Regions from separate parts of the Brevibacillus borstelensis genome, predicted to be linked through region 3. Evidence: riboswitches for the same ligand, from Rfam matches in the RefSeq annotation. Region 3 holds a riboswitch; each other region holds the start of a gene.

Region 1 (9,635 bases), 1.5 Mb from region 3:
ATTGCCTCGATCGACAAACGCAACATCGCTCGGATCAAGAATATCGCGGAAACGGTCATTCCGACCTATACGGAATGGTACGGTCCGCTGCCGTACCAGCGCGTCTCGATCGCCGAGACGAGTACGGGAACGACCTACGCCATGGAATACGCCAACATGGCAATCTTTAAAAGGGACCTGCAAAGAAACAGCTTGATCGAGCACTGGCTGCCCCATGAGATTGCCCATCTCTGGTGGTACAACAGTGTAGCAACATTGGAGGCCCGCTACGGCTGGCTTGACGAAGGACTCGTCGAACGCAGTGTTGTCCACTATCAGCAGGCGCGGTACGGCGATTCGCAAGCGGAATCCTTGCTTGCTGATTACAGAAAAGACGTCGAGAGGCTCTCTCAGCGCTTTCCATACGGCAAGCTGGGGAAAGAGCTTCATCAATTTACGACTCAGGACGAATTTCATTGGACCTGGTATTCCAGAGGAGCGCTCCTGTATGAAAACCTTCGTCAGCAAGTGGGGGATGACGCGTACAAACGCTTCTTGCAGCGGGTACAGCGCTCCTATCACGGCAGCGTGATCGGTCCTGAGCATCTGGATCAGGCTTTGGGACAGGTTCTGCAAGGGGAAGCCCGCTATTTCGTTCCCAATATTGAAAAGCACAACAACGAGCCGTTTGCGCCCGTAACCTTGGTTCCTTATGTGACCACGGTCGTAAATGGCGTGAGCTTCTACCCGCAGGTCCCTTCGCGCATAACGGACCAAACTGCGTACTTGCCGCTCCGCGATGTTGCCGAAGAGCTCGGTTACAAAGTCAACTGGTCGGAGGAAAAGGCAGCGATTGAAGTAAAGGGGTACGGACGAACCATCTGGATCAAGGAAAAAAGTACATACGCCGAGCTGGACGGAAGAAAAGTGGAGTTCGGGAAACGGATGATCGAAATCGAAGGACGAACATTGGCGCCGCTTGCCTTTTTTGATCAGGTACTGGGCAGCGAAGCCGAATTGGACGAAAAGTCCAGGACGGTAAAATTGCGGTTTCCATCCGGAAAAACAGGTGGAGGGAGGTAGGCCATGCGAAACAATCTGATTCTTGTCGGTTTTATGGGGACGGGCAAGACGACTGTAGGAGCCGCTCTGTCGGAGGAGCTGGGCATGATTCATCGGGATCTGGACGAGGCGATTGTAGAGCGCGCGGGTTGTACGATTCCGCAGCTCTTTGAACAAAAGGGAGAGGCATTTTTTCGCGACATGGAGGCGGCTGTGCTCGCCGATCTCCTGAAGCAGCATGGTTTGGTGCTGACGACCGGAGGAGGGGCCGTTCTGCGGGCGGAAAATGTGCAGCGAATGCTCGAGGGAGGGCTGGTCGTCGCCCTGTCCGCGACAGAAGAAGAGCTGGTGCGGAGACTGGAGCGGGATCAAAACCGACCGCTTTTGGCCGGGGGAGTAGCACAGCGGGTAAAAGCATTGCTTGAGCAGCGCAAGGACTCATACACATTCGCACCGGTTCAGATCGATACGACTGGAAAAGAGGTAGCTGAGATTGTAGCTGAAATCCGCCTGGCGATGGTTGAAAAGGGTCTCATCGGGAAAGACTAGGGAAAGGAAGCGCTCTTCTGTTAGTACGGGGCGATCCGCGCGTACGAAGGAGGCACGTGCGATGTCGTTTCAAGAATACCTGAAATTTTTGACCCGCCTGTTTGTCCAGTACGTGGAAACGCCGAAAACGGAGCGGAAGATGAAAAAGGCTCCGCGCGAGTCTTGGTCTGCCCGCTGGTTTGGGGCGATTCCGATGTCCATCAAGCTTCTGTGGCGCAAGTAACCATCCAAACGGAGGTAGCAAAATGGCGAGAGTTGCTGTGGAAGGTTCCCTTACCCAAATTTCCAAGATGCTTCGTGACAATGGGTATCAGGTCGTCGAACTGGGTAACTGGCAAAATACAGTGGATGCCGTCGTCATTACAGGTCAGGATGTCAATGTGCTGAATGACCAGAGCAAGACGATTACTGGCGCCCCTGTGATCAATGCGTCGGGCATGACCCCGCAGGAAGTATTTCATGCGGTACACGTCAGATTGTCTCCTACCGAACATCACTGATGATCGGGGCGGGTCTGCGATTTTTCCAAACAGGCCTCCTCGGGAAAAATGTTGAAAGCTCTCTGCGAATGATTCGACAGAGAGCTTTTTCGTTTGCAGACATTTACTTTTGAATATGAAATTTTCCCACCTTGCTCGCATAGGCGTATGGGAGAAAACGCAATCCCTCGTCCCAGACGCCGATGTACGGTTTTTGCCCATTCCACACATGCAAAGACCCGACAGAGAAAGGGGAGAGCACCTCGGAGTGGTACAAGCTGACTGCCAACGTAATGTCCTTCGCGTTCTTTTGCCACAAATCTTCCCATGTTACGGTCTTGCCGGGAGTGGGAGCATAGACAAGGGGAGTAAACCAGCTGATATTGTCAAACGGATTCACTGCTTCAGCGTGAATGACACGGGTAGCCACGAGTTTCTGTCCAGGAGCAGCCAAATCCTGCTCCTGCAAGCTTTGAATGACGGATTCCTCAGTACGAGTCGTGCTTAGATACCGCTCACCCGTCTTGGCATCGACAACTTGCTTTTCTTTTGGCAGCGAGACCAGCCAGTGCGAGGCAAAGCCGTCGTACACCGGCTCGGCGGCAACTTCACGCGGGGCAAATGTATCGTCGAATAAAATGTACTCGCCTAGCCCGTACTCGAGCAGGACGAACGTTGGATTGCCTTCCGTCGAAGGAACTTCTCCCACGACCATGTACCCCACCTGCTTGCTGCCTTGCGTCAAGCTGACCAGCCACTGATGTTGATTGGCACCGAGCGTTTGGACGTCGATGCGGGCATTCCTCCAGTCGGCAAACTGGGGATCTTGTCCGACTATGCTATTTTTCCATTCTCCGATTTGTGTTTGAAAACGTTGATCCCATTGCCCTTCTTCCGCCAAGACGGTTGTCTGTCCGGGCAAGCAAAGGGCCAGTGCGACAAGCAATGCGCACAGAGAGCGGGAAACGGAGGTTTTTCCAGTCACAGTCAAGCACCACCTTTGTGGAAAGGCTTTCTATGGTACCTATTGTAACCAGAATGGGAGAAAAGATTTGTTGGTTATTGTCTCTTGCCGTTCGTATTTTCTCGCTGTCCTTTTACATTTTTCGCCCGTTGCCGTGCGGAGGGGCTGAGGGCGGAGCGGATTGCAGATAAAAAAGGCCGCCATTGATGAACTGAACCGATATTCTCGGCTCGTATTGCCAGCGCATCTCTTCCATGCGACGCCGCTTTTCCTCCTCGGGTGTACTGGCCACCCATTCGGTCTGGTCGATCTTCTCGCGGGGCGTCTCTTGAAAGCTGTTGGCCCGCAAAAAGTCGAGAATTCTTCCGCCTGCCGAGCGATGCTCCTCCAATGACGGACTGACCGCTTGAATCGCAGTCGTTTGGCGTTCGGTTTCCTGTTCCAGGAGAAGGTTCAGGGAGCCATTTGGCTCGGCTGCAGCACTCTCAACATTATCTGCTGCGCTGCTTGCTGAACCTGTTGATTTCCCGGAGTGCCCGTCTTGCAGCTCGTCCCCGCCCTTATCAGCTTCGTTGGCAGCCTCATTCCCATCATCAGCCGTTCGGCGTTGCCTCTCCTCCAGCTCCCGGTAATACGCCTCCAGGATTTGCAGCTCTTCTTCCAGTCGCTGTTTCGCTGCTGCCGCCCATGTCTGGTCTTCCTGAGCCAGAATGCGGCGGATCTCTGCTTCCATCATCGCAAACGCCTGGCTGATCGTAATGCGGCGGTCAAGCGTATAGTGATAATCCGGGATGGAGGGGGCAAGTTGACGCTGCAGCAGGAACGGATAAAAGTCCCGTACGATGTGCGGCTGGTGTAAATTCACCCCGAAATGCAGGATGAGATCACGCTTTTTGTCGCAAATAAATGAGACCTTCCAATTCACCCCAAGCCAGGGGACCAGCGGCACCGATTGGCGGGAAGAGGCTTGAGCGCGGGTTTGCGGCAGCGTTTCGTACATGCAGACAAAGCTGCCGTGTTTGCGCGTCGACTGAAAAATCTGCTGCAGACGAGCTGCGCCCAAATGCAAATGCTCCGCCCGCCTGTCGTCCGGCATGCGGTCTGGATCGAAGCAAAAAGTCAGCACCAGCGGCTGGTAGGGCAGGTTCATCTTTTCGACCCAGCTCCAGTAGAAAGGGCGGTTTCCGATATCCTTGTCTACCTCGACCGGCAGTTTGACAGTCAGAAAATCTGGATGTGTCTCCATGATGTGTGAAGAAAAGGCGGACAAGTACTGCTCCACATACTTGCGGACTCGCTGCTGGTTCATCGTTCTATCCCTCCCGAGACTGCAGGTTGCAAGATGAGCTTACTGTTCGGCTGTTTCCGGCAGCGGCTCCTTGGTTTTCCTGGCCAACCGCATGGCACGGATGGCTTGGCCCATGTTGTCCAGCTTGAGAGCCATCTCTTTCTCCGACGAAGAGTCCATGATGATGCTGATCAGATTTTCCTCCAGGGATTGCTTGAGGTTCAGCCGTTCGACGATGTCATCGAGCTCGCCGATCACCATTTCAAACAGGTCGATTTTTTCATAGAGGAGCTGGAGGATATGCTCTTCGATGGTGCCTACTGTAGACAAATTGTAGATGTGTACGTCCCGCTGCTGGCCCAAGCGATGGACCCGGCCGATCCGCTGCTCGACCCGCATCGGATTCCAGGGCATGTCATAATTGATGACCTGATTGCAGAACTGCAGGTTGATCCCCTCGCCGCCGGCTTCCGTGGCGATCAATACCTGTGCGCGATTTTGAAACAGCTCGGTCATCCAGTCCTTTTTGCTCCGTTTGAATCCTCCGCGAAACGGAACAGAGGTGATGCCGTGATCGTGCAAGTATTTTTGCAAGTAGTTTTGCGTGGCCCGGTACTCGGTAAAGATGATGACCTTGTCGTTGATTTGCTGAATGAGCTCGACTGCCTTGGCAGCTTTGGAATGTGACTCGATTTTCTTGATCATCTCGACGAGCTCCATGATTTCCGCGCGGACAGGGGAGTCTTCTGCTGCCCGTTGATGCATGTTGTAGAGCGTGAGAAAGGCGGCTTCCCGGCTGGAGCAAACCTCGCGCTGCAGCGTGATCAACGCAAGCGAGTTATAGCCGCCCGATCCGGTGTGATACTGTTCTTTGACGAAGCGCGTTACGCCCTGATACAACGCGGCTTCCTCGGGGGAAAGCTCGATCGGAATGGACTGGACGCGTCTGCTGGTGAAATGCACGCCTCCGTCGCTGCGTCTGTTCCGGATCATCACTTTGTCCAGTTCGGTCTTGAGCTGCTCATTGTTTTTTGCCTGCCGCTTGCCTTCCACATAGGTTGTGGAGAAGCTGGACGTGTGTCCGAGATGGCCGGGCTTTAAGAGGTTGATCAGATTGTAGAGCTCATCCATCTCGTTCTGGATCGGAGTAGCGGTCAGCAGCAGGCAGTATTTTTTGCGAATCTCCTTGACGAACTGGTAGTTGCGCGTTTTTTTGTTTTTCAGCTTATGGGCTTCGTCAATGATCAGCATGTCGTAATCGATGTCCAGGACGTGACGGCGGTGGGGATCGCGTTTGGCTGTATCGATCGAGGCAACCACGACGTCGTATTGCCGCCACATATACTCCTTCTTTTGGGCGACAGCGGGTATGCCGAATTTTTGATTCAATTCTTTCGTCCACTGGATTACGAGCGATGCCGGCACGAGGATAAGTATTTTTTTCGCCAGCCCGCGGATCATGTACTCTTTCATGATCAGCCCGGCTTCGATTGTTTTGCCCAGGCCCACCTCGTCAGCGAGAATGGCCCTGCCGCGCATTTCGTTCAAAACGCGCTCCGCCGTCTGCAGCTGATGAGGAAACGGTTGGAGCGTAGGCAGGTATTGCAAGCACTGAAGCTGGTCAAACTCGCGGATAGCCATCGCCTCTTCGGCTTCCAAAGTAAGCTGGAACAGCTCCCATTTGTCCCAGGGGCCGTCCTGCTTCATTCGTTCATTTAGCAAATCCATCCAATCGGTATCGAAGGAAACGGGAACGTTCGGCATATGACTACCTCCGCTTTGGGGTTTTGTCATGAAAATGCTATATCGTAAATCAAAGGTGAACGTTATTCTTTTTGATCAAAAAATTTGTTAGTGATTTTCCAAGTTAATTCGCAATTTGCATATTTTCAAGAATGCGCTCACGTGGTAGGATAAAGAAGGAGTTCATTCAACTAGTATGGAATGTATTTGGAACATTTATGTATCACCCAGTATCCACCGCGAATGAAAGTAGCAGGGAGAGACTGCTTGTAAGGCAGCGCCGAAGGAGCAAGCCGGGTATGGTGAATCTCTCAGGCAAAAGTACCTCTACTGGACGCATCTCTGGAGAGAGCTTCTTCGGGAGCCACCAAAGGGGAAACTTGCAAGCGATGCCAAAGGAACGGCTCGCATCAAGCGAGGCAACTCTCAGGTACCAAGGACAGAGGAGGAGAAATGGGCGCCTTATTTGGCGTATTCATTTCTCTTGTTCTGTCCTTTTTTGCATGAAAAAAACAGGAGGTGCCCGAAATGACGACACTGAAACGCACGCCGCTGTTCCCTGTCTATGAAAAATACGGGGCCAAAACGATTGATTTCGGCGGATGGGATTTGCCCGTGCAATTTTCCAGTATCACGCAGGAGCATGAAGCAGTGCGGACGAAAGCAGGCTTGTTTGACGTCTCTCATATGGGAGAGGTTGAGGTAAAAGGGGAGGGAGCCTATCTCTACCTGCAACGCCTTACAACCAACGATCTTTCCAAGCTGGAAGCAGGGCAAGCGCAATACAGCGTGTTCTGCTATCCGGACGGGGGCACGGTGGACGACCTTCTTGTCTACAAATACGCCGACGATCACTACCTCTTGGTGATTAACGCGGGAAATATCGACAAGGACTACGCATGGATGCAGGAGCATCTGAGCGAGGGTGTACAGATCGAGAATATCTCACCGCAAACAGCACAGCTGGCGATCCAGGGGCCGCTTGCCGAATCGATCCTGCAAAAGCTGACCGACACGAACCTGACGGAAATCGGTGTTTTCCGTTTCAAGCGGAATGTCGTGATCGACGGCATTGCGACTCTCGTTTCGCGCACCGGCTATACCGGAGAAGACGGATTTGAGATCTACCTGGACAGCGACAAAGCGATTCAGCTATGGGACCGCCTCCTCGAGGTCGGCAAGCCGGAAGGGCTGGTACCATGCGGCCTCGGCGCCAGGGACACGCTTCGTTTTGAAGCGAAGCTGCCGCTCTACGGTCAAGAGCTCGGCAAAGACATCTCGCCGATCGAAGCGGGTATCGGCTTTGCAGTAAAGGTAGACAAAGAAGTGCCGTTCATCGGACAGGAAGCCCTCAAGGCGCAAAAGGAAAACGGCGCTCCCCGCAAGCTCGTTGGGATTGAAATGATCGACCGCGGCATCCCGCGTACGCATTACCCTGTTTTTGTCGGGGAAGAGCAGATCGGCGAGGTTACGACGGGCACTCAGTCTCCGACGTTGAAAAAGAATGTGGGACTCGCGCTGATCAAATCCGAGTATGCAGCTGTAGGCACCGAACTGGAAGTAGAAATTCGCGGCAAGCGGCTGAAGGCTGTCGTGGCAGCCACACCGTTCTACAAACGTCCCAAAAAGTAAACCAACCAATCCAAGATCCGATAAACAAGGAGGACAACGTTCGTGAAATACCGTTACCTGCCTCAAACCGATCAGGATAAACGCGAGATGTTGGACACCCTGGGCATTTCCCGGGTGGAAGAGCTGTTCGCGGATATTCCGGAAGAAGTTCGTTTCAAAGGTTCCCTGCAAATTCCCGAGGCTCTGTCCGAACCGGAGCTGGTCAAATATTTTTCCGGTCTTGCTAATAAAAACGCCAACTTCAGTACGCATGCAAACTTCCTGGGAGCGGGTGTGTACCAGCATCATATCCCGAGTGTCGTCAACCACATGCTGCTGCGGGGCGAATTTTTTACCGCATACACCCCGTATCAGCCGGAAATCAGCCAAGGGGAGCTGCAGGCTATTTTTGAGTTTCAGACGATGGTATGCGAAATGACGGGCATGGAAGTGGCCAACTCCTCGATGTACGACGGCGCTACTTCTTTGGCAGAGGCAGCAATGATGGCGGCAGGCCACACGAACAAGAGCAAGGTCGTGGTTTCCCGTTCCGTCCATCCGGAAGCGCGGAGCGTGCTGAAAACATACGCGTACGGCCAAGGCGTAGAGGTCGTGGAAGCAGACCTGAAGGACAATGGAACCGACACGGCAGCACTGGACGCGCTTGTTGACGACCAGACGGCAGCTGTCATCGTTCAATACCCGAACTTTTTCGGTCAAGTAGAAGACCTGTCCTCCATTGAGCCGATTGCACATGGAAAAGGAGCGCTTCTGATCGTTTCCTCCAATCCGCTCTCGCTCGGCGTGCTGGAAGCGCCGGGACGTTTGGGCGCAGACATCGTTGTTGGCGATATGCAGCCATTCGGAATTTTCGCTTCATTCGGTGGACCGCACTGCGGGTATTTGGCCACCACCTCCAAGCTGATGCGCAAAATGCCCGGCCGGATCGTCGGACAGACGAAAGACGAAAACGGCAAGCGCGGATTCGTTTTGACCCTGCAAGCGCGCGAGCAGCACATTCGCCGCGAAAAAGCGACATCCAACATCTGTTCCAACCAGGCTCTCCTGGCTCTCGCGGCCTCTATCGCGATGAGCGCGTACGGAAAGCAGGGCGTACAGGAAATCGCCATGCTCAACCTGCAGAAAGCTCATTACGCCAAGCAAGCATTGGCAGCAAAAGGACTTGAGATCGTAGGCAGCGCACCTACCTTCAATGAATTTGTAGTGAAATTGAATAAACCGGTAGCGGAAGTAAACAAGAAGCTGCTGAAAAAAGGGATTATCGGCGGCTACGACCTTGGAATCGATTATCCCGAGCTTTCCGCCCATATGCTGCTTGCCGTAACGGAACTCCGAACAAAAGCAGAAATCGACGATCTCGCGCAGGAATTGGAGGCGATCACCCGTGCATAACGACAAAGAAAAAGCGTTGATCTTTGAATTGAGCAAGCCTGGTCGCGTAGGGTACAATCTCCCGGCGCTTGATGTGCCGGAGGTAGAGGTAACCGATTTGCTGCCGAAGCACTTGATTCGCGAAACCCCAGCAGAACTGCCGGAAGTGTCCGAACTGCAGCTAGTTCGTCACTACACGGAGCTGTCCCGCAGAAATCACGGGATTGACAACGGCTTTTATCCGCTCGGCTCCTGCACCATGAAATACAATCCGAAAATCAATGAAGACGTTGCCCGTTACGCGGGCTTTGCCCAAACCCATCCGTACCAGCCGGAAGAATCTGTGCAAGGCGCGCTGGAACTGATGTATAACCTGCAAAACGAGCTGGCGGAGATCACGGGCATGGATGCCGTCACTTTGCAGCCGGCAGCAGGGGCAGCAGGCGAATGGACGGGACTATTGATGATCCGCGCTTACCATGAAAGCCGCGGCGAAAAAGGGCGGACCAAGGTAATCGTACCGAACTCCGCACACGGAACGAATCCGGCTTCCGCTGCTGTAGCGGGC
Region 2 (9,635 bases), 2.1 Mb from region 3:
TTTTCCGCCATACTGTACCTCCTTGCCAGCCGTCACCTGGAGCGCGTCGATCAGCATCGGAACGATCTCGAATGCATCCCCGGCAATGCCGTAATGACAGGATTGGAAAATGGGCGCCTGCGGGTCTTTGTTGATGGCAATGATCAGGCCGGAGTTCTGCATGCCGACCAGATGCTGGATCGCTCCGGAAATGCCAATGGCAACATACAGCTTGGGCGTGACTGTCACCCCGGTTTGGCCTACCTGGTGGGCGTGATCGATCCATCCCGCCTCGACGGCATCCCGGCTCGCCCCTACAGTGCCTCCGATCGCCTCGGCCAGGCGATGGATGAGCTGAAAGCCTTCCTTGCTGCCGAGCCCCTTGCCCCCTGCGACGATAATGTCAGCCTCGTCCAGGCGGATTTTTGTCTGCGTTTCCCGGACGATCTTCAGCACCTTGGTCCGAATGTCTTCCTCCCGCAACGGGATGGATTCCTCGATGAGCTCTCCTTTGCGGCTGGTGTCGATCGGGAGCGCTTTCATGACCTTCGGCCGCACCGTGGCCATTTGCGGCCGGTGCTTTTTGCAGAGAATCGTGGCCATGATGTTGCCGCCGAATGCGGGCCGGCTCGCTTCCAAAAGCCCTGTCGCCTCATCCACATCGAGCATCGTCGTATCCGCAGTCAGCCCTGTCTCCAGATCGGTGGCAACCGCGCTGGCGAGGTCCTTGCCCGTCGAGGTCGCACCGTACAGGATCGTTTCCGGCTTGTGCTTTTCTACGCAAGCAATGACTGCACGCATGTACGATTCGGTCCGGTAATCCCGGAAAACGGGATCATCGTAGAGATAGACCGTATCGGCACCGTAGTGAAACGCGGTCGCGGCCAACTGCCGAACTCCCTCTCCAATCAGTATGCCGGCCAGGGGTACTCTCCGCTTGTCTGCCAGCTTTCGCCCCGCTCCCAAAAGCTCCAGGGAGACAGGCACGATTTTCCCGTCCTGGTGTTCGAGGAATACCCACACGCCTTTGTACTCGTCCAGATTCATGCCCGTGCCTCCTTCCCTGCAAAGAGCTCTTGTTTCTGCTGCAAAATTTCCATCAATCGCTCAACCTGCTGCTGTGCCGATCCCTCCAGCATTTCGCCGCCTTTTGGCTTTTCCGGAGGCCAGACCTTGGCCACAATCGTCGGGGAGCCTTTGAGACCCAGCAGTGTCCTGTCGACGTCCTCCAGATCGCTGACCGCCCAGATTACGGGCTGGTAGCGTGCGGCGCGAAGCATGTTGGGCAGCGGCGAATAGGGTACCTCGTTGATTTCCTTTTCCACCGAAAACAGGCAGGGCAAAGCGGACTGAATCACTTCATAGCCGTCCTCCAGCTTGCGGTGGACGAGGGCATAGCCTTGCTGCTTGTTTACCTCGACCACCTTTTTCACGCTGGTCAAAGGCGGGATGTCGAGCCGTCTGGCAATGCCCGGTCCTACCTGGCCCGTATCCCCGTCGATCGTCATCTTTCCGCAGATGATCAGGTCGATCGGCTTTTCCTTGGCGATTTTTTCGAGGGCTTTCGTCAGCGCATAGCTGGTGGCCAGCGTATCTGCCCCGGCAAAGGCCCGGTCGGTAATCATGTACCCCTCATCCGCACCGATCTCGATGCATTTCCGGATCGCTTTGACAGCGGGCGGAGGCCCCATGGTCAGGACGGAAACTGTTCCCCCGTACCTTTTTTTCAAGCGGACAGCTTCCTCCACGGCATGCGCATCGTACGGATTCAAAATGGCAGGCGCGCTGGAACGGTCCATCGTATTTGTCTTCGGGTTCATCTTGATGATCTTCGTGTCCGGCACCTGTTTGATACAGGCGACGATATGCAGCATGAAAAACTCCCCCCTTGCAGCCCGGCGGGGCATCGTTTCGATGGCAGCTCTTGCACAGGTTGTCTCTTTTTGACACGACGCTTCGGGCGGCATGTTCATCATTGATATAACGTATTGCTCAGCGCTGTCGAATAGACCAAGAACTGCCAGAAGCGGGGGATCGATCAATTTTTTTCAATCCATTGACAAGCTCGCTTCGCTCCTTATAATTGATTTATAAATCACATATCGTTCGGATGAACCATTCAGGAGAAGACAGATGTCTACCGAAGGGGCAAGGGAACCTTCCCGAAACTCTCAGGTCTAGGAAACTAGTAAAACTGCATGGGGACGAGCCTCTGGAGAGACTCCCTCTTTTTTCAAAAAGAGGATTGGGCACCGAAGGAGCAAATTCGCCGCGGCGAATAATCTCTCAGGTAAAAGGACAGAGTGGACGCTTGGACTTATACAAAAACGGTTAGTAATTTGTCGATAAAAAGCTTTGCTGTCAGTTCTCTCGAAGATATTCGTTCTTCGTATGACGAAGTTTTTTATGTGTTGCAGAAGGTTGAACATTTTACATGTTGCTAAACTTTTCTGCGCCCATCAACAAATGCGGTTTGCCGCCGGTTTTTTGTATTCTTATTTACGTAATTTTGTACGTCCTGCGACCGTCTCCAGAGAACATTTCATTTTCGGGTGAAATGTTTTTTCTTTTTCTCTTCAAAAACAGCAAGGGGGAAACCGAGATGGACATGCTTATGCAATGGTTGGAAATGGTGAATGGATTTGTGTGGGGACTGCCTACGCTGATACTGCTCGTCGGCACTGGGGTAATGCTGACGATCCGCCTTCGAGGGCTGCAGTTCAGAAAGCTGTGGTATGCGCTGCGCCTCGCTTTTGGGAAGCAGCAGGAGCAAACAGCGGCTGGGGACATCAACCACTTTCAGGCGCTGATGACCGCGCTTGCGGCAACGATCGGGATGGGAAATATCGCCGGGGTGGCCACGGCTGTCGCGGTCGGCGGACCGGGTGCTCTGTTCTGGATGTGGATCACAGCTCTGTTCGGGATGGCGACGAAATACGCCGAAGCGATTCTCGCTGTCAAGTACCGCATCCGGCAGGCTGACGGCACTTTTTCCGGCGGACCGATGTACTATTTGGAGAAAGGGTTGAAGCAAAAATGGCTCGCTGTTTTGTTCGCCTTGTTTGGAACAATGGCTTCCTTCGGGATCGGAAACATGGTCCAGTCCCATTCCGTCGCTGAAGCGGTACAGTTGAACTTCTCGATCCCTCCGGTCGCAACGGGGATTGTGCTGGCTGCCTTTACCGCCTTTGTCATCCTCGGCGGCGTAAAAAAGATCGGACAGGTCACCGGCGTCATGGTGCCGTTTATGGCCCTTTTCTATATCGTTGCCGGAATCATTGTCGTGCTCTTTCATGCGGGGCAAGTACCGCAGGCATTGGCAGACATTGTACACGGAGCGTTTAACGGCACTTCGGCTGCAGGCGGCTTTTTGGGAGCGACCGTAGCCATGGCGATCCAAAAAGGGGTTGCCCGGGGTGTCTTCTCCAACGAGGCCGGTCTGGGCAGCGCACCGATCGCAGCCGCGGCGGCAAAAACAGACGAACCGGCCAAGCAGGCGCTCGTTTCCATGACAGGAACGTTTATCGATACGATTCTCGTCTGTACGATCACAGGGCTTGCTTTGGTCACTACGGGAGCCTGGTCCACCGGTATGTCTGGCGTGGAAGCGACTACCTACGCCTTCCAAAGCGTCTTCGGTCAAGCCGGCAGCTACGTGCTGGCCGTTGCCATCATCCTGTTTGCCTACTCCACCATCCTCGGGTGGGCGTATTACGGCGAGAAATGCTTTGAATATTTGTTCGGCAAAGGCTCTGCCAAATACTACCGATTCGTCTGGGTAGTCATGGTCGCTGTCGGAGCAACGATGAAGCTCGATCTGGTCTGGACGCTCTCCGACATCATGAACGGCTTGATGGCAGTGCCCAACCTGATCGGCCTGATCGGACTCTCCGGTGTGGTCGTTGCCGAGACGAAGCGCTTTTTGAATGGGCCTCTGGAGTCGAAGCTGTCACAGTAAATATGCTCGCACCCCAAAATTTTCCCCCTCATAATGAGGGGGTTTTCCTATTTCTGCGGGATTCGTTTTGCGGGACGAGCGCACTTGCGGAGCGGATGCTCCCCCCTCCTCGTGACATTACCGGACTTGCGGAAAAAAGTGTGTATAATAGAAGGCATATCTTCTATGCACGGATCAAACCGGTTGGAGGGCATTGTCATGTTGGAAACATTCGGATTTTCCCATTACGAAAGCAAAGTATATGAGACGCTCGCGGCAAGCGAGTCTCCCATGGATGCCACAATGATCGTCAAGCATTCCGGCGTTCCCAAAGCGAAAATTTACGAAGTGCTGACCCGTCTGGTAGACAAGGGCCTGGTCCTCGATTCTGTGTCGGATAAAAAGAAATGGTATACCGCTCTGCCGCTAAACAGCCTGATCGACAAGCTGACCAGTCAATTTCAGCACGACGTGGAGCGGCTCAAAACCTCTTTGGCCAGCAAGCAGGTACGGGATGACCGGATTTGGAACCTCAAGGTCGACTCCTCCATACGCGCTGAAAGCAAGCACTTGATTCAGCGAGCCGTCAAGTCCATCCGCATCTCCGCCTGGAATGACGATTTTGCCGGATTTATCCCTCTCCTCGAGGAAAAGGAACGGGAAGGCGTAGAAGTGGAAGCGCTGGTGGTCGGAGAGATACAGACAAACCTCAAACGGGTCCACGTCTTAATCCCTTCGGACGAGCACGAGGGATTGGAACGCTTCCAGCTCATCGTAGCGGATCAGGAGGAGATCATGTTTGCCGGAGAAGAAAACGGCAACTGGCAAGCTATTCAGACGAGAGCACAGCCGTTTGTCAAATTCTTCGCCGACTTCTTTTTCCATGACGTAGCATTGGCCCGCATTACGCAAAAGCATTACGACCTGCTTTTTGGAGACGAAGAGATACGGCGCATGCTCATCCGGCTCCGTTACTAACATCATCCATGATTTTTTTCTTGAATGCGCAGACCAAAAAGGTTACCATCATGGTGGTAACCTTTTTCAGGTGCAGAAAGGAGCTCTTCTGTGTGAATCCTCGCGTTTTTATTCTTGCTATTGCAACCTTTGTGGTCGGGACGGTGGAGCTGATCATCGGCGGGACGATGAATCTGATCACCGCAGACCTGAATATTCCGCTTAGCGCCGCCGGGCAGTTGATTACAGTGTTTTCCCTGTCGTTTGCCGTTTCAGCGCCAATCCTAATGCACGTCACACGAAAAATTGCCCGCAAGCGCCTTTATTTGCTGGCCCTGTTCGGCTTTTTTCTGAGCAATGTGCTAGCCGCGCTCAGTCCGGTGTACTCGGTCCTGCTCATCGCCCGGATTCTTTCCGCCTCCTGCGGGGCCCTGCTGACCGTCTTGTCCATTTCAATCGCCACGCAAATCGTCGAGCCTGCCTACCGGGGCCGGGCATTGGGCATCATCTTCATGGGGATCAGCGGCTCTTTGGTGCTCGGTGTCCCGATGGGAATGACACTCGGCAACGCATTTGGCTGGCGTGCTCCGTTTTGGCTCATCGCCGGACTTAGCCTTGTGGCGATGCTCTGCCTCAGCATTATGCTGCCCAATGTTCAAACGCCTCCGGCGATACCGCTGCGGCAACAGCTCGCTTCATTGAAAAGCGAGAAGATCGTCAGCGCCCAGTTGATTACGATGCTGATGCTGACCGGCCATTTGACGCTGTATGCGTACTTTACTCCCTTTTTGCAGGAAACGATGCAGTTGGAAGGAGCCTGGCTCAGTTTTGTCTATCTGCTGTTCGGCGTCGCTGCAGTCATGGGCGGGGGCGTAGGCGGATGGATTTCCGATAAATGGGGGCCGCCCAAATCAATCCTCGTCATCGTTTCGGCCTTCGGGCTGGTGATGGCATCCCTGCCCTTTACCACCGGATCGCTCTACGTATTTTTGATCGTGATGGTGGTGTGGAGCGCACTGAGCTGGGCCATTTCACCCGCCCAGCAGAACTACTTGATCCAGACCTCTCCCCGGACAGCCGACATTCTGCTTGGGTTGAACACCTCTGTCCTGCACGTCGGGATCGCGCTTGGATCGGCTGTCGGAGGCATCGTGATCGAGAAAGCCTCGGTTCAGTACAACGCGTGGGTCGGCGCCTGCTTCGTCCTGGTTTCGCTGGGGTGTGCGGTCTTTTCCATTACCCGTCCCGGTTCCGAAAAGACGACTGCAGACGCTGCTTCAACTATCGACGCCTGAATCGCCAATCAACAAATCAGATCGTCCACAGCCGGCCCGTCCGGCTGCCCAGAAAAAGGCTTTGCGAGCGATGGCCCCGCTCCCGAAGCCTTTTTCTCGTTTCCAGCCGAATCTGGACGGTTCGGCTGGCCCCCTATTGGCATCTTTTCTGCCGAGAAAGCTTCCTGCGCCGGACAGACCGACCTCTTATTCCAGACCATTACAAAAAACGTAACTTTCCATCCTGTCATTCGTATCGATTTATGGCAGATTAAAAAATTGCCAAATATGGTGAATACCATTAAAAAGGGAGCAAGTTTGCCATGCAGCAAAAAAGGACTATAGCCGTCTTTTGACGGTCAATAAGCTTTTGCTACCGTCGAACAATGGATGCCAGGGAAGGAAGCGGATTGCCTTGATCCAGGCCTGATCCGGCAAGCGGGGGAATGGCTGGGAGCCATGCATCGCCTCTCCGCAGAAGACGCCATTCCGTTTACTTCTTTCAGCCCGTGGAGCATGTTCGGCCCAACTGACGATCTCGCTCAAGACGTCTGCACCCTCCAAAAAGCCGTGCAAGCCAGTGAAGCGAATCAAAGCTTGTGGCAGGAGATTTACGCGTTATACGAGAAAAAACGGGCGTTTCTGGAGATATTGTGGCCAGATTTCCCCGCAGAAGCGGTACAAGGGGATTTTTCTCTGAATAACCTGCTCGTGGATGATGACGGCAGCCTGTGCAGCATCATTGACTTTCACCTTGCAGCAAACGATGTCTTTCTCTGTCACTTCGCCGGTGAAGCAGTGTTCTTGGCCTACGAAGCGGACCGGAAGGATGATGACTCCGAAGAGACGGGAGATCTGTACTTTGGCGCATTTGCCGCAGGATATTTCAAAAACCGGCAGCTCCATGATCTGGAACGGGACTGCTTGCAGGATGTGCTCAGGATAAAAAGAGCGTTTGCCTGTCATCAAGTGGACGATGTGCTGGACAAGTTCAACGCCGGAGAAATCAGCCAGGTTGACATGGCACTGGAAAAGATCCGATTTTGTTTAACGAAAACATTTCCTGTCTGATTGCTCATTTGTGAAGGGAGACGAATGGAAAATGACTATCCGTATCGAACAAGCATCACATGATCATTTTACCGACATCATCAAGCTGTGGAATGAAAATTGCAAAGAAGTAGCAGAAAGCGAACTGTCTGCCGAAGAACAGGAGAGTATCCATGACCAGCTCGTGCAATACACCCAATCCCGTTTCGGCGTGGTGTATGTAGCGCTCGACAGCGCTTCCAGACTGATCGGCTATGCTCTTGCCTCTCTGAAAAAAGATTTGATCGAAGACATCTTCCTCGGCCAAATCGACGAAGTATACGTTGTGCCGGAATATCGCAGACAGCACACGGCAAAAGCGCTTGTGGCAGAAATGAATGACTGGTTTCAGCGCCAGGAGGTCTCAGCCGTTTCCGTACTTGTCGATGTGGAGAACACTTCAGCGCAAAAATTCTGGGAGAAGATCGGCTACGGCAAGGAGTTTTTCGTTATGTCCAGCGATGAGTGATTGGGACGAAAGAAGCTGCCCTTAAAAAGGGGCAGCTTCTTAGAAATATTCATCTCTTCTTCACAGGCAAACGAACCTGAAACCTCGTGACTCCGTTCGCCGATTCGACGTCAATTTCTCCTGCGTACTTCCTTATGACCTCCCGGACGATCGAAAGACCGATGCCTCTGGGCGTCTCGCCATCGCGCCGTTTCGTGCTGACCCCCTCCTGGAAGATCGCCGTCAGTTGACGGGGCGGGATTTCGGGGCCGGTATTTTCCACCGTAAACCGGTACGCCGAATCATCCTCCTGGCAGCACAGCCGGATTCGCTTTTCTCCTTCCGCCTCCTCGGCCGCCTCAATTGCATTGTCCAGCAAATTGGACAAAATCTTGATCAGATCAACGGAAGGAATCTGGTCAAACGGGTGCTGGCTGACCTCCAATTGCATCAAAATTTGACGTGTCCGTGCCTTTTCCCATTTGGTATGCAGCAAGACCATCAACGCCGGATTTTGTATCCGTACGGACAGATCGAGTACTTTGGCCTCCCGAATCAGGGTCCTGATGTACTCATGCGCCTTGTCGTAATACCTGCATTCGATCAAGCCGTACAGAACCTGCATGTGATTGACAAAGTCGTGGCGGATCGAACGCATCGAGGCAATCACGGAACGGATCTCGTCCTGATACGTTCTCTCCGTATCCCCGACGGCCGCTTTCAGCTCGCGACGGTACCATTTTTGCAGCAAGAGGAAAATTGCCGCCAGCAGCGCGACAAACAATGCATGAAAGACAAAAGTGTATGTGCTGCTGCGCAACACTTCCCGGCCGATGCTGTACATATTGTCCGCGCTGACATCCACACCGAGAATGCCGATCACATGTCCGGCTTCGTCGTAGATGGGTGCCCCTGCCGACACGTACTCCCCATAAATCGGGTCTTTGATGACATCGGAATAGTAGCTGTAGCCCTGTTTCACCTGCCCGATTTGCTGTTCCGTCACGTTGCAAATTTGTCCAGGCGGAAACGAAAGCGGCGAATCGGGCGGGTGGGCGGTTACAACGGTTTTGGCAATTTTTTGGCGATCATCGATTTGCATCGTATAGACGTACAAAGCACCTGCCATCTCACGAGCGGCTTGCAGCTGCTCCTGAATTCTGGCAAAGGCGGCTTGATTGCTTGCAGGCGCTCGCAACAGCGTCCTGTAGGCCGATACGTCCAGTTTCCCGGCAATATATGCTGCTTCCCGCATGCTTTTGGATGCGAGGGAGATGTGCACGGATTTCATCGTGTTTCGATAGGAAACGGCCACATTAACGGCTGTCAGCACGAGCAGTATAATCGCGGCTATCCATAACACCAGCATGACACGGGGTTTTTTATATATGGTTACAAACATGTTCTCTACCCCATTGCGGACCCTATGGCATCCCCTTATCTTACAGCCATTTGTCTCCAGTCTCGGTCACGTTCATTCTAGTACACCTGCAGGGACGTGTCTATATTTACTTCGTTTCCGATCAGCTTGCGGATGACCAGATCGGTTAGCTGCGGAACGATTTCAGTCGAGAACGCGATTTCCATCCGCTCGTATTTTTTGTGCGCGTCATACCCATAAGGGCCGATATTAATGGCAGGAACATTGAGGTCGCGGATGTCTTCGTAATTCACATAGTGCTTGGTCCCCCAACCCGGGTTGTTGTCGCTTACGGCGCGAATCCCTGCTTCGTCATCACGCAAGCAAACCATGCTCATGTCGCAAATATAAGGAAAGAAATTTTTTGCTACGATCGGATGGGCATAGTTCGGTTGAACGGCTTCGACTGCCTCCTCCAATGCACGCAGCAGCTGCCTCTCCCGTTCGTCTTTGCCGCTCAAATCGATCGGCGGTGAATACAGCGAGGAATAAAACAGGATGATCGCCGGGCTTTTGTCCCTCATCCAGCTC
Region 3 (9,635 bases):
AGGAAACCGGTCATTGGCTGCCTTATGCCGCGTATCTCACAGCCTTCCTGTTCGGTACCGTCGACGCTTTCTTCTGGCCTGCGAGAAGCAGCGTCCTGCCTTTTGTCGTCTCCCGCGAGCAGCTTGCTCCCGCCAACAGCCTTATGGAAATCGCACAGCAGATCAGCCTTGTCGGCGGTCCGCTCACGGCAGCGCTCTTGATGCGGTTGACCAGCTATCCCGCGACCTTTCTTGTCATGGCAGCCGCCTTTTTCATCGGTACACTGATCATTTCTACCCTTCGTCTGGAGCCGGCAGAGGAAATTGACACCTCACGCCAAACAAAAGAACCCTCCTTTTTCCGGCAGATTTTTGAAGGAATCCTCTTTGCCAAAACCATCCCGGTGCTGATGATCATCTTCGGAACCTCGCTGGTCGTAAACATGATGTTCTCAGGTCCTGTCAACATGGGGCTGCCGCTCCTCGTCAAGCAATTGGGCTGGGACAGCAATGCTTACAGCTCTCTGAGCACTTCTCTCGGAGTCGGCACGATCATTGGCGGAGTCATTACCGGCGCCTGCAATGGCTTTCGCGGACGCTTTCTGCTGCTTCCGTTCTTCCTCGGTCTGATGGGGGCAGGCATCCTTGCCGTTTCCTTTATGCATGTTCTGCCGTTCGGTCTGTCGATGATGCTGCTTGTGGGAATAACGATGGCGATGACCAACATCCCTTTGATCACCTACATTCAGACCATCGTCCCCGCCCACATGTTGGGCAGAGTCATGTCTTTGCTGACAACGATGTCCATCGGACTCGGTCCGGTCAGCTATGCCCTTTGCTCATTCCTGCTTGAAACAAAGATGTTGGAAGCCGGTACGCTGCTTCTCGTCGGCGGAATTGCTGTCGGCTTGCTCGGGATGAGTCTGATCCTGTTTCGCCACTTTAGGGAGGCGGAGCAGCATCCGCTATGGGCTCAGCAAGGTGCCAAAAAGCAGCAGGAGCAAGAAAAACCGCAAACCACGCTGTCTGTTTGACCGGGGCAAGGGAGGCAGGCGCGTTCGGGGCGTTTGGGGCGTTTGGAGCCTTTGGAGCGTTCAGAGCGTTCAAAGCGTTCGGGGCGTTCAGAGCGTTCTGCGCGCCCGGCACACACGCTCCCCTCCTGCCTCTTTCCATCACCTGCAAAAAGAAAAACGCCCGATCCGCATTGGATTGGGCATTTTCGCTTTAGGACGTCTTCCACTTCGCCAATTCGGACGGGAATTTGTCGTTCAATACTTTGATGTAGGTCCCTTTCATCCCGAGAGAACGGGATTCCAGCACACCTGCACTGGCAAGCTTTCTGAGCGCGTTGACGATGACGGAACGGGTCAGTCCGGCCTGATCGGCCAACTGGCTTGCGACGAGCAGGCCTTCTTTGGCATCGAGCTGTTCCATGATTTTTTCGATGGCGATTTGCTCACTGTAGGAAAGGGAGGAAAGCGCGATTTTGGCAAAGGTCTTGTCGCGAACTTCATTTTCAATTTGTTCCGTGCGCTGACGGACAATTTTCATGCCGATTACGGTTGCCCCGATTTCGGCCAGGATCAGATCCTCTGTTTCAAAAGTGCCGTAAGCCCGCAGCAATACGAGGGTACCCAAACGGCTTCCGCCTGCGTTGATCGGAACGATGGTCGTCATCATTTGCGGGAAGAGCGGCAACAGCTCCTCTGGTACCATGCTGTACGGGCTTTGTACCCCCTCATTGGCCAGAGACTGATTGACTTCCAAAAGCTTTTGATTGTAGCCGTATGGCAGCATTGCGCCTGACCGGCCGTCCTGCCCCTGTCCGATGCCAAAATCCTCCCGAACCCCGTTTCCGAGAATCGTCCCGTCTGCCGTCACGATGTAGACGTTCGCGCCAATCACATCAGCCAGCAGCCGAGCCAGATCATGATACCCTACCCCGCTTCCTCCCATCGTCTTTTGCAGCATGACGTTAATCCTTCTAGTTTTCTCCAGTAAATTCATTCCATTTTTTCCTCCTTGCGGTTATGTATAGTCGCAGTATTGTCAGAAAAATCCCGGCTTATACATGCAAATCAAAAAATAGACAATAAAAGAACAGGCCCCTTATGGTTTATGCCATAAAGGACCTGTCCGTTCCACCATTCCCGCAGGAGCCGCTTCCTACTCTTCTGAAACAAACGCCATGTACTGTTCTGCAGAAAGCAATTCGCTTACTTCCGCCGGGTTGCTCAATTTGTAAATCATCGCCAGCCTCCGTCAGCGCAAAACTGAAGCGCGACTGTAAAGCGGATAGGCAGCACATAACTGACTGATCGTATCTCGAACGGACGGATCTCCTTTTCCTTTCAGAACAGCAGCAATCGATCGTCCGATGGTCTTCATTTCCGCTTCTTTCATGCCCCTTGTGGTGGCAGCGGCAGTGCCGATGCGAATCCCGCTGGTGACAAACGGGCTTTCCGGATCAAACGGAATCGTGTTTTTGTTGACAGTGATGCCCGCTTCTTCCAACAGCCGCTCCGCTTCCTTTCCTGTCAGTCCGAAGACGCGAACGTCGAGAAGCAGCAGGTGATTGTCCGTGCCCCCCGAAACCAGTCTCGCTCCTTCTTCGAGCAAGGTCTCGGCGAGAACCTTTGCGTTTTTCACCACTTGCTCCGCGTAGCTCTTGAACTCGGGCTGCAGCGCTTCTTTAAAAGAGACTGCCTTTGCCGCTATGATATGCATCAGCGGCCCGCCCTGAATACCTGGGAATATCGCTTTGTTTACGCCCTTTGCGATCTCCTCGTCATTCGTTAACACAATGCCGCCACGCGGTCCTCTCAGCGTCTTATGCGTGGTACTTGTCACGACGTCAGCATGGGGAACGGGCGAAGGATGCACGCCCGCCGCCACCAAGCCGGCGATATGAGCCATGTCTACCATCAGCTTTGCTCCTGCCTGCTCGGCGATCTCGCGAAAGCGGGCGAAATCAAGCGTCCGCGAATAGGCGCTGCCGCCTGCGATGATGATCTTCGGCTTTTCCCGGCGGGCAATCGCTTCCACTTCGTCATAATCGATCAGGTGATCCTCTTCGCGGACCCCGTATGCCACGACATTAAACCACTTTCCCGAGAGGCTGACCGGACTTCCATGCGTCAGATGGCCACCGTGCGACAGATTCATTCCCATGAAGGTATCTCCCGGCTGCAGCAGCGAAAAGAACACGGCCGTGTTCGCCTGTGCGCCGGAGTGAGGCTGGACATTGGCATAGGCTGCTCCAAACAGCTTCGATACTCGCTCGATCGCCAAGCGTTCGACTACATCCACGTGCTCGCAGCCGCCGTAATACCGCTTTCCGGGATAGCCTTCCGCATACTTGTTGGTCAGAACCGATCCCATGGCGTCCAAAACGTCCTGACTCACAAAGTTTTCCGATGCGATCAACTCCAGCGTCCCGAGCTGGCGCTGGCGTTCCGCTTCGATCGCTTCAAAAATTTCCTTGTCGTGATCCTGCAAGCTCATCGATATTCCTCCCTTGGCTCCCATCTTTCCCGAACGCAAAAAAGGACAAGGGAAAGATAGATAGCACGTAATCTACCTCTCCTCTGTCCTTTTACCTGAGAGTTTAACTCCTGACACGGGAGTCTTCCCCTTGGGTGGCTGTTCGCTCTCTCCAGAGGTGCGTCCAATTGTGGTACCTTGTACCTGAGAGATTCTTTCCCAAGGATTTTTGGGACTTGCTCCTTCGGTGCCGGGCGCTTCGGTCCGGTCTCTCCCACAATCGTCATCCGCTCTATGCAATTACTTCGAATCATACGTCAAGGGATTCAACATTGTCAATAATATTTCGAATAGAATATCAATTGTTCTTGAGAATGATCCAGTCTGCGGCCTGTCGCCCAAAATGGGTAGTCGCCCTAACACCGAAAGGCCCGCCCGTAAATACGATAGCAGGGAACGCATTCAAACAAAGGAGGATGCTTGCATGAGTAGTCTGTTCAAGAGCGGCGGGTTTAACGGTATCGGTCTTATTCTGGTGCTGTTTATTCTGCTCTCGATTGTCGGATGTTCGGAAGATTGTTAGCAAAGATTGCAAACCGTTCGCTTCTTCATGGATGATTGATTGGGCAGACCGTGGGCGAGCTCCCATATCGTTATAAAAACGCGGGAATTGAACTGCACCTCCAAATGTTAGCTGTGCCTAACAAATGGGGTGCCGTTCACACTCCCGCGTGTTTTTGTCAAATGCGTATTGGTTTTTTCAGAGCGTGGCTTGGCCTTTTGCTAGTGAATATTCCGACGGATGATTTCTTCGATCCCTTCGGCAATCGCCGAGACCGGTCGATGCAAATCAGCCTGGGTCAGCCGGAAACGGGCGTAGCGTTCGTCCAGATTGAAGGCTTCCTGAAAGGCTCCCAGAAAACCGCGAGCTCGTTTGTCCATTTCCAGAAGAACCTCCAGTTCTCCCTCCTTCAAATAAAAGACGGCCTCCAGCTCCTCCAGTCGGCTGCGGTAGGGGCCTGTCGGACGGAACTCAAACTCCTGCACAAATGGGTAAGAGCGCCCGAGATGACGATTGTATTCGCAATCCACTTTGAATAATTGAAAGCCGAGAGACTGAATCGCGTCCAGCACTTTTTCCATCAGCGGATGCGGCCGAACCTCGATGAAGTCTGAATCTCCCGGATCGATGGCATTTTTAATGTCCAGTCCGGTACGCAGGTACACAGGCTGCCGTCCCATCGTAAGCGGAGTCTCGTACGGAAGCTGGAAGGAAAACGGAATGACCTTCTTTTCCTTCGGGTTCAGCACGAACCGTTCAGAAAGACGGTACTTGCCGAGCGTGCATTCTTCCTTTACCTTGCGATCATTTGCCTCGCGCTCATAATGCGTGACGACGTACATATAAATTTCGTCCACATCCTGTGCAACATCGCCACCTGTGATGTGGACCTCACCTCTTACCCATTCTCCCGGGATCAACGAATCGTTCTCCAGGCGGGCATCTACTTGGGCAGCCCCGATACCTACGCTTGCCAACAGCTTTTTAAACATTGACATGGACTCATTCTCCCCTTACCAACGCATCGATTGCCTTGCTTTTTCATGCAGTGAGAAGCTTCTGTACCTTTTATACGGCGGGTCGCAATAAAAGTTTCGCTGCCGAAAATAGATTTCCCGATCTTCATATATCCTCGCGTTTTACTTCAGCAGTCACGAACAAGTGGAGAATCCGGCTGATCGCCACCGTTTTGACGCGCACCTCGACCATCGTTCCTTCGATGATGTACTCTCTTCTCCGCAGCATTTCATGGAGCATCTCCTGGACTTCTGCCACCTGCTCGACTTTTTTTCCTTTCAGGGAAGCCAAGTCTTTTTCCAACTGCCTTGTCATTTGCAGTTGAATCGTTTCATGCAGCTTTGAATCCAGGACGGTGACCCGAATCTCATCGATGACCACCTCTTGTTTTCTCCGGGCCACTTTTTCCGACTGCTTCAAGCTCTGATTTTCCTCCATCAGCTTTTCGTTCAGCAGTTCCAGACTGCGCTTGACAAGCATCATCTGCTCCATTTCCCTGCCGTAAATAAACAGCATTCCCGACCCGCCGAGAATGGCGCCTATGAGCAGGAGAGCTACGTAACGCTTCCACAACATAACCTTCATGAACGCACCTGGACCAGCCATTGAATCGAAATCGTCCCCATATGTGCCCCGAGGAAGGCGACAACGATCATGACAAGCTGTTTGAACACAGGCGAAAAATTGCCCGCGAGGATTTTTTCGATCTGCAAAAAGGAGTCAAACGTTCCGCCCAAGGCACCTACAAGGCCCCATATTTTCAATTGGTCAGCCAAATCATGAATGGACCAGAGCGGCGGCTTTTCATTTAAAAAAGCGCCCAATCCACCGCACAGGGAACCGCCGACCACAATGCCGTACGCCACAAAAAAGGTTAAAATGACCTGCCCCATCTCCATCCCTCCGGCTTGACAGCGTTAGTCTATCCCTACGCCGGAGGCTGGACAAATATGAAAGGCTATATGTCCCTAGCTATATGGCTCCCAGCCAAACGGCTCTCACACACGCAAAAACGGCATGCCGCCAGCGACACGCCGTTTTTGTATGCAGCCCTCAGCCTCTTCTCCCTCGTCCCCTCATTCGCCGAAGTCTCTTTTGAATTTGCGCGGAGTTCATCATCATCAGATCCATGAACAGATTGACCATATTGGGATTGTGCAGAACCTGCTGGAATACTTCCGGATTTTCCCGAAACCACTGTTCATTAGCCTTAACCCAGGATCGAAACCCGTCATTTCTTTTGTAATAGCGGTTTAACCGGCGAATCGGACGGTATGCACTCACCTTTAATCGATCCCTTCGTCGAAGAAAATGGAGAGGAGAAAGATGATCACCAGAATCCAAATCACTACTTCAAACCCTTCGTGATTTGCAAAAAAGCCTCTCACGTTTGTCCCTCCTTGTTGACGCAACCTTGCACCATGTATGCCCACAGTTTTTTTACAGTATAGGTATATGTCGAGAGGCACCCGTTGGATTGGACGAAAGCCTGTTATCCCTTCAATTCCGCTCTCGCCTATTTTCGGGTGCATAGACTGGCTACGGGAACATGCATACTAGGGGAAGATTGCCGAAACGAAAGAGGAGGCGGCTCTATGACCGTTGCGGCAGGAAAGCTATGGCGGAACAAAATATTTGCACTGCTGCTCGTCCTGGTTTTTTTCATGCACCTGGCCTCCTTTCTGATCGTGCCGATCTTTCCCATTTTCCTAAAAAAAGCCCGTGCCCTCTCTCTCGGACAGGTCGGCATCATTCTCGGTGTCGGCAGTATCGCGTATCAGGCGGGCAGCCTTTTGGGAGGTCCTCTGTCCGACCGTCTCGGCCGGCGCTCGATCATGCTGGCGGGAGCACTGCTCCAGGCTGTTGCGATGCTCGGCTACCACTACAGCGACAGCTACGCCGCCTTGCTGTTTTTCTCAGGTGTGAACGGACTGGGAGTTGGATTTCTGGCACCGACAATCAAAGCATTGCTCGCTGACACCGTAGACAACACCCAGCGGACCGCAGCTTTTTCCTGGAGAGGGATTTTCGCTCACCTCGGCATTATCATCGCGGGCCTGACGATCACCTGGATGACCACCAAGGATCTGTATCCGTTTGTCTTGGCCTCGATTGTTTTTTTGCTGCTTGCTGCCGGCATCCTGTTTACCCTGCCGAACGACCGCTGCGTCGGACCTGATTGCAAACGCACGCCCTTATCGGAGTACCGGCATATTTTCCGGCATCGGAGCTTTTTGCTCTTTTCCGGACTCTCTCTATTGATCTGGGCCTTTTATGCCCAGTTCACGCTGGTGCTGCCATTGCGCGGCGAGTACGTGCTGCATTCCGCTCATTTGATCGGGCTGATCTGGACGATCAATTCCGTAAGTGTGGTGCTGCTTCAGGGGCTGATTTCCCGTTTTGTGCTTCTGAAAATCAATCCGTATTTATCGCTCGTTGCGGGAATCCTGATGATAGGCGCCGGTTTGTTCGGCATCGGGTTCGCGGACCGCTTTGCCACGCTGAGCGCTGCTGCCGTCCTGTTCATCATCGGGGAAATGCTTCTGATGCCTGTGCAGGACAGCCTCGTCGGTCACTTTGCCAAAGAGGAATGGCTGGGGGCGTATTTCGGGATTGCCAACTTTGTATCGGGTATCGGCACCGCCATCGGCACAACTGTTGGCGGCACACTCGTAGAGCGATTGGGCGGGGTCAAGAGCCCCTATCCGTGGGTGGTGTACGCCATTACGACAATCATTCTCGCTGTCGTTATGGGATTGTTCGCTCTCTACGCCATGCCGCGTCACAAGCAGGGAAGCGAGGCCGCAGGGCCGATCCAGTCCCGTTTTATGCCTAAAAAGGAGCGTGTCAAATAAAGATGGATGAACGGACACAACAAGATGGTCCCCCCATTCAGGAGGAAAAGGTGCAACTGCTTCAGCGCATCCCCCTGTCTTCTCTGCTCATACAGGCTGAGGACAACATCCAGGATCAACAGTTTGCACGCTGGCGGGCGTCTAACCGCCAGCAGTGGATTTTCTAGGAGGTCATGATGGACGAATCGAAAAAGCGCTTCTCCAATAACCAAGAGGTACGAAGCGAAGACAACAGACAGCCTCGTTCCGTGCAAAATGATCAGCCGGGGTACGGGAATAAAAAACGGGAGGGACCAAACCGCCCTTCTACATGACTTGAAAGGGATGGCGATCACCATCCCTTCCTCTATTTTTTTCGACATTATTCGTGAATTTATTGAAGGTTAAAGCGATTTCGCCTATTATGAGGAGGAAGAATACCAAATTGCGGAAAGGACGTAGCGCCTTGCCTTCGAAAACGACGCAAACGACCATAACGCGCCTTTATCCATTGTTCCTTATGTTGCTTCCTATCATCTTTTCCGTAATCGTGTTCTTCGGTTACTCCCAGACAAAGCTTCTCTACTACCAGAACGAAGTACAGGCGATGGACCGACAGTTGAACTCCGTCTTCCAGATACTGAGCTTGTTTGACAAACGGGTCAAAGACAACTCGATAACTCGCACAGAGGCTCAAGAGAGTGCCAAGAAATTGTTGGCCGGAACCAGGCTCCCGGACGGAACCCGCAATACCAACGATGTGGAGCTGACCTTGAGTTCGGGAGATGCCTTTATCGTCTTTAATTCGCAAGGCAACTTGCTCGTGCACCCGCATCTGGAAGGGCAAAACATGTTTCAATTGTCCGATGCCGATGGGCGGACACTTGTTCGTGAAGTGCTGCATAAAGGAAAAACCGTTATTACATACCCGTCATTGGACCCGACTACCGAGACGCGCGACACGAAAATCGCCGTAGCACGGTATTTTCCCGAGTGGGACTGGCATGTAAGCCTGACCACAGCCGAGTCGGACTTCTACCATCAGCTTTCCTTGTTGAAATCTTTACTGGTTTTATTGGTTCTTGGCAGCTATCTGATCACCGCATTTCTTTTTTATAACACGAAGCGGAAGGACAAGGCGCTGCTCAGCTCCACTCTGCGCGGCCAACAGCTCGCGGAGACCAATCAAGGCATTTTGAAAACATTGGCCGTCGCCTTGGAGGAAAGGGATTCGTATACATCGGGCCACTCCCAGCGAGTCGCTTTTTACATGCGGGTCATCGGCCAAAGCATGAACCTGGATGAAAAAACGTTGGATACGATGTACACAGGCGGACTTCTTCACGATATTGGCAAAATCGGCATTGAGGACAGCATACTGCTAAAACCGGGCCGCCTGACAGATGAAGAGTATGAAATTATCAGATCTCATCCGATACGCGGCGAGGCTTTGTTGAAAAGGCTGTACGCCGATGCAGGCAGGCAAAACTCCGCTGAAATTGACGCCATTTTATGCATAACACGCCATCATCATGAGCGCTACGATGGAAAAGGGTATCCTGATCAGCTCGCGGGCGAGGAAATTCCGCTGCTGGCAAGGGTGGCCGCAGTCGCAGACTCGTTTGATGCCATGACATCCTCCCGCGCATACCGAAAAGGGCTCTCCTATTCCAAAGCTTGCGACGAGATTATTCGCAATGCCGGTACACAATTTTGCCCGGAAGTAGTGGCTGCCTTTTTTCGGTGCATGACAGAAGAAA

The links. Region 3 has a riboswitch for glycine ahead of glyA (serine hydroxymethyltransferase). Riboswitches for the same ligand answer to the same signal wherever they lie in the genome.
Region 1: linked by a shared signal. The riboswitch ahead of gcvT (glycine cleavage system aminomethyltransferase GcvT) and the one ahead of glyA (serine hydroxymethyltransferase) in region 3 are both predicted to bind glycine.
Region 2: linked by a shared signal. The riboswitch ahead of V5G20_RS19650 (alanine/glycine:cation symporter family protein) and the one ahead of glyA (serine hydroxymethyltransferase) in region 3 are both predicted to bind glycine.

The regions. Positions count from the first base shown of each region.
Region 1 covers NZ_CP144922.1:3,500,932-3,510,566, reverse strand. Annotated here, with positions in the region: gene V5G20_RS16730 (stalk domain-containing protein) at 1-1,062, shown strand, start outside; gene V5G20_RS16725 (shikimate kinase) at 1,066-1,590, shown strand; gene V5G20_RS16720 (YqzE family protein) at 1,652-1,813, shown strand; gene V5G20_RS16715 (YkuS family protein) at 1,836-2,090, shown strand; gene V5G20_RS16710 (hypothetical protein) at 2,194-3,054, opposite strand; gene V5G20_RS16705 (YqhG family protein) at 3,167-4,342, opposite strand; gene V5G20_RS16700 (DEAD/DEAH box helicase) at 4,382-6,085, opposite strand; glycine riboswitch at 6,308-6,401, shown strand; glycine riboswitch at 6,402-6,517, shown strand; gene gcvT (glycine cleavage system aminomethyltransferase GcvT) at 6,593-7,696, shown strand; gene gcvPA (aminomethyl-transferring glycine dehydrogenase subunit GcvPA) at 7,739-9,088, shown strand; gene gcvPB (aminomethyl-transferring glycine dehydrogenase subunit GcvPB) at 9,081-9,635, shown strand, end outside.
Region 2 covers NZ_CP144922.1:4,075,768-4,085,402, forward strand. Annotated here, with positions in the region: gene V5G20_RS19635 (FAD-dependent oxidoreductase) at 1-11, opposite strand, end outside; gene V5G20_RS19640 (electron transfer flavoprotein subunit alpha/FixB family protein) at 1-1,026, opposite strand, end outside; gene V5G20_RS19645 (electron transfer flavoprotein subunit beta/FixA family protein) at 1,023-1,853, opposite strand; glycine riboswitch at 2,182-2,291, shown strand; gene V5G20_RS19650 (alanine/glycine:cation symporter family protein) at 2,582-3,937, shown strand; gene V5G20_RS19655 (TrmB family transcriptional regulator) at 4,136-4,894, shown strand; gene V5G20_RS19660 (MFS transporter) at 4,987-6,168, shown strand; gene V5G20_RS19665 (phosphotransferase) at 6,538-7,218, shown strand; gene V5G20_RS19670 (GNAT family N-acetyltransferase) at 7,250-7,705, shown strand; gene V5G20_RS19675 (ATP-binding protein) at 7,755-9,086, opposite strand; gene V5G20_RS19680 (M20/M25/M40 family metallo-hydrolase) at 9,164-9,635, opposite strand, start outside.
Region 3 covers NZ_CP144922.1:1,951,289-1,960,923, reverse strand. Annotated here, with positions in the region: gene V5G20_RS08925 (MFS transporter) at 1-1,013, shown strand, start outside; gene codY (GTP-sensing pleiotropic transcriptional regulator CodY) at 1,204-1,986, opposite strand; gene glyA (serine hydroxymethyltransferase) at 2,242-3,483, opposite strand; glycine riboswitch at 3,644-3,749, opposite strand; gene yjcZ (sporulation protein YjcZ) at 3,947-4,045, shown strand; gene V5G20_RS08905 (sporulation protein) at 4,246-5,022, opposite strand; gene V5G20_RS08900 (hypothetical protein) at 5,147-5,626, opposite strand; gene V5G20_RS08895 (YtrH family sporulation protein) at 5,623-5,934, opposite strand; gene V5G20_RS08890 (hypothetical protein) at 6,095-6,325, opposite strand; gene V5G20_RS08885 (MFS transporter) at 6,637-7,896, shown strand; gene V5G20_RS08880 (hypothetical protein) at 8,073-8,210, shown strand; gene V5G20_RS08875 (HD domain-containing phosphohydrolase) at 8,321-9,635, shown strand, end outside.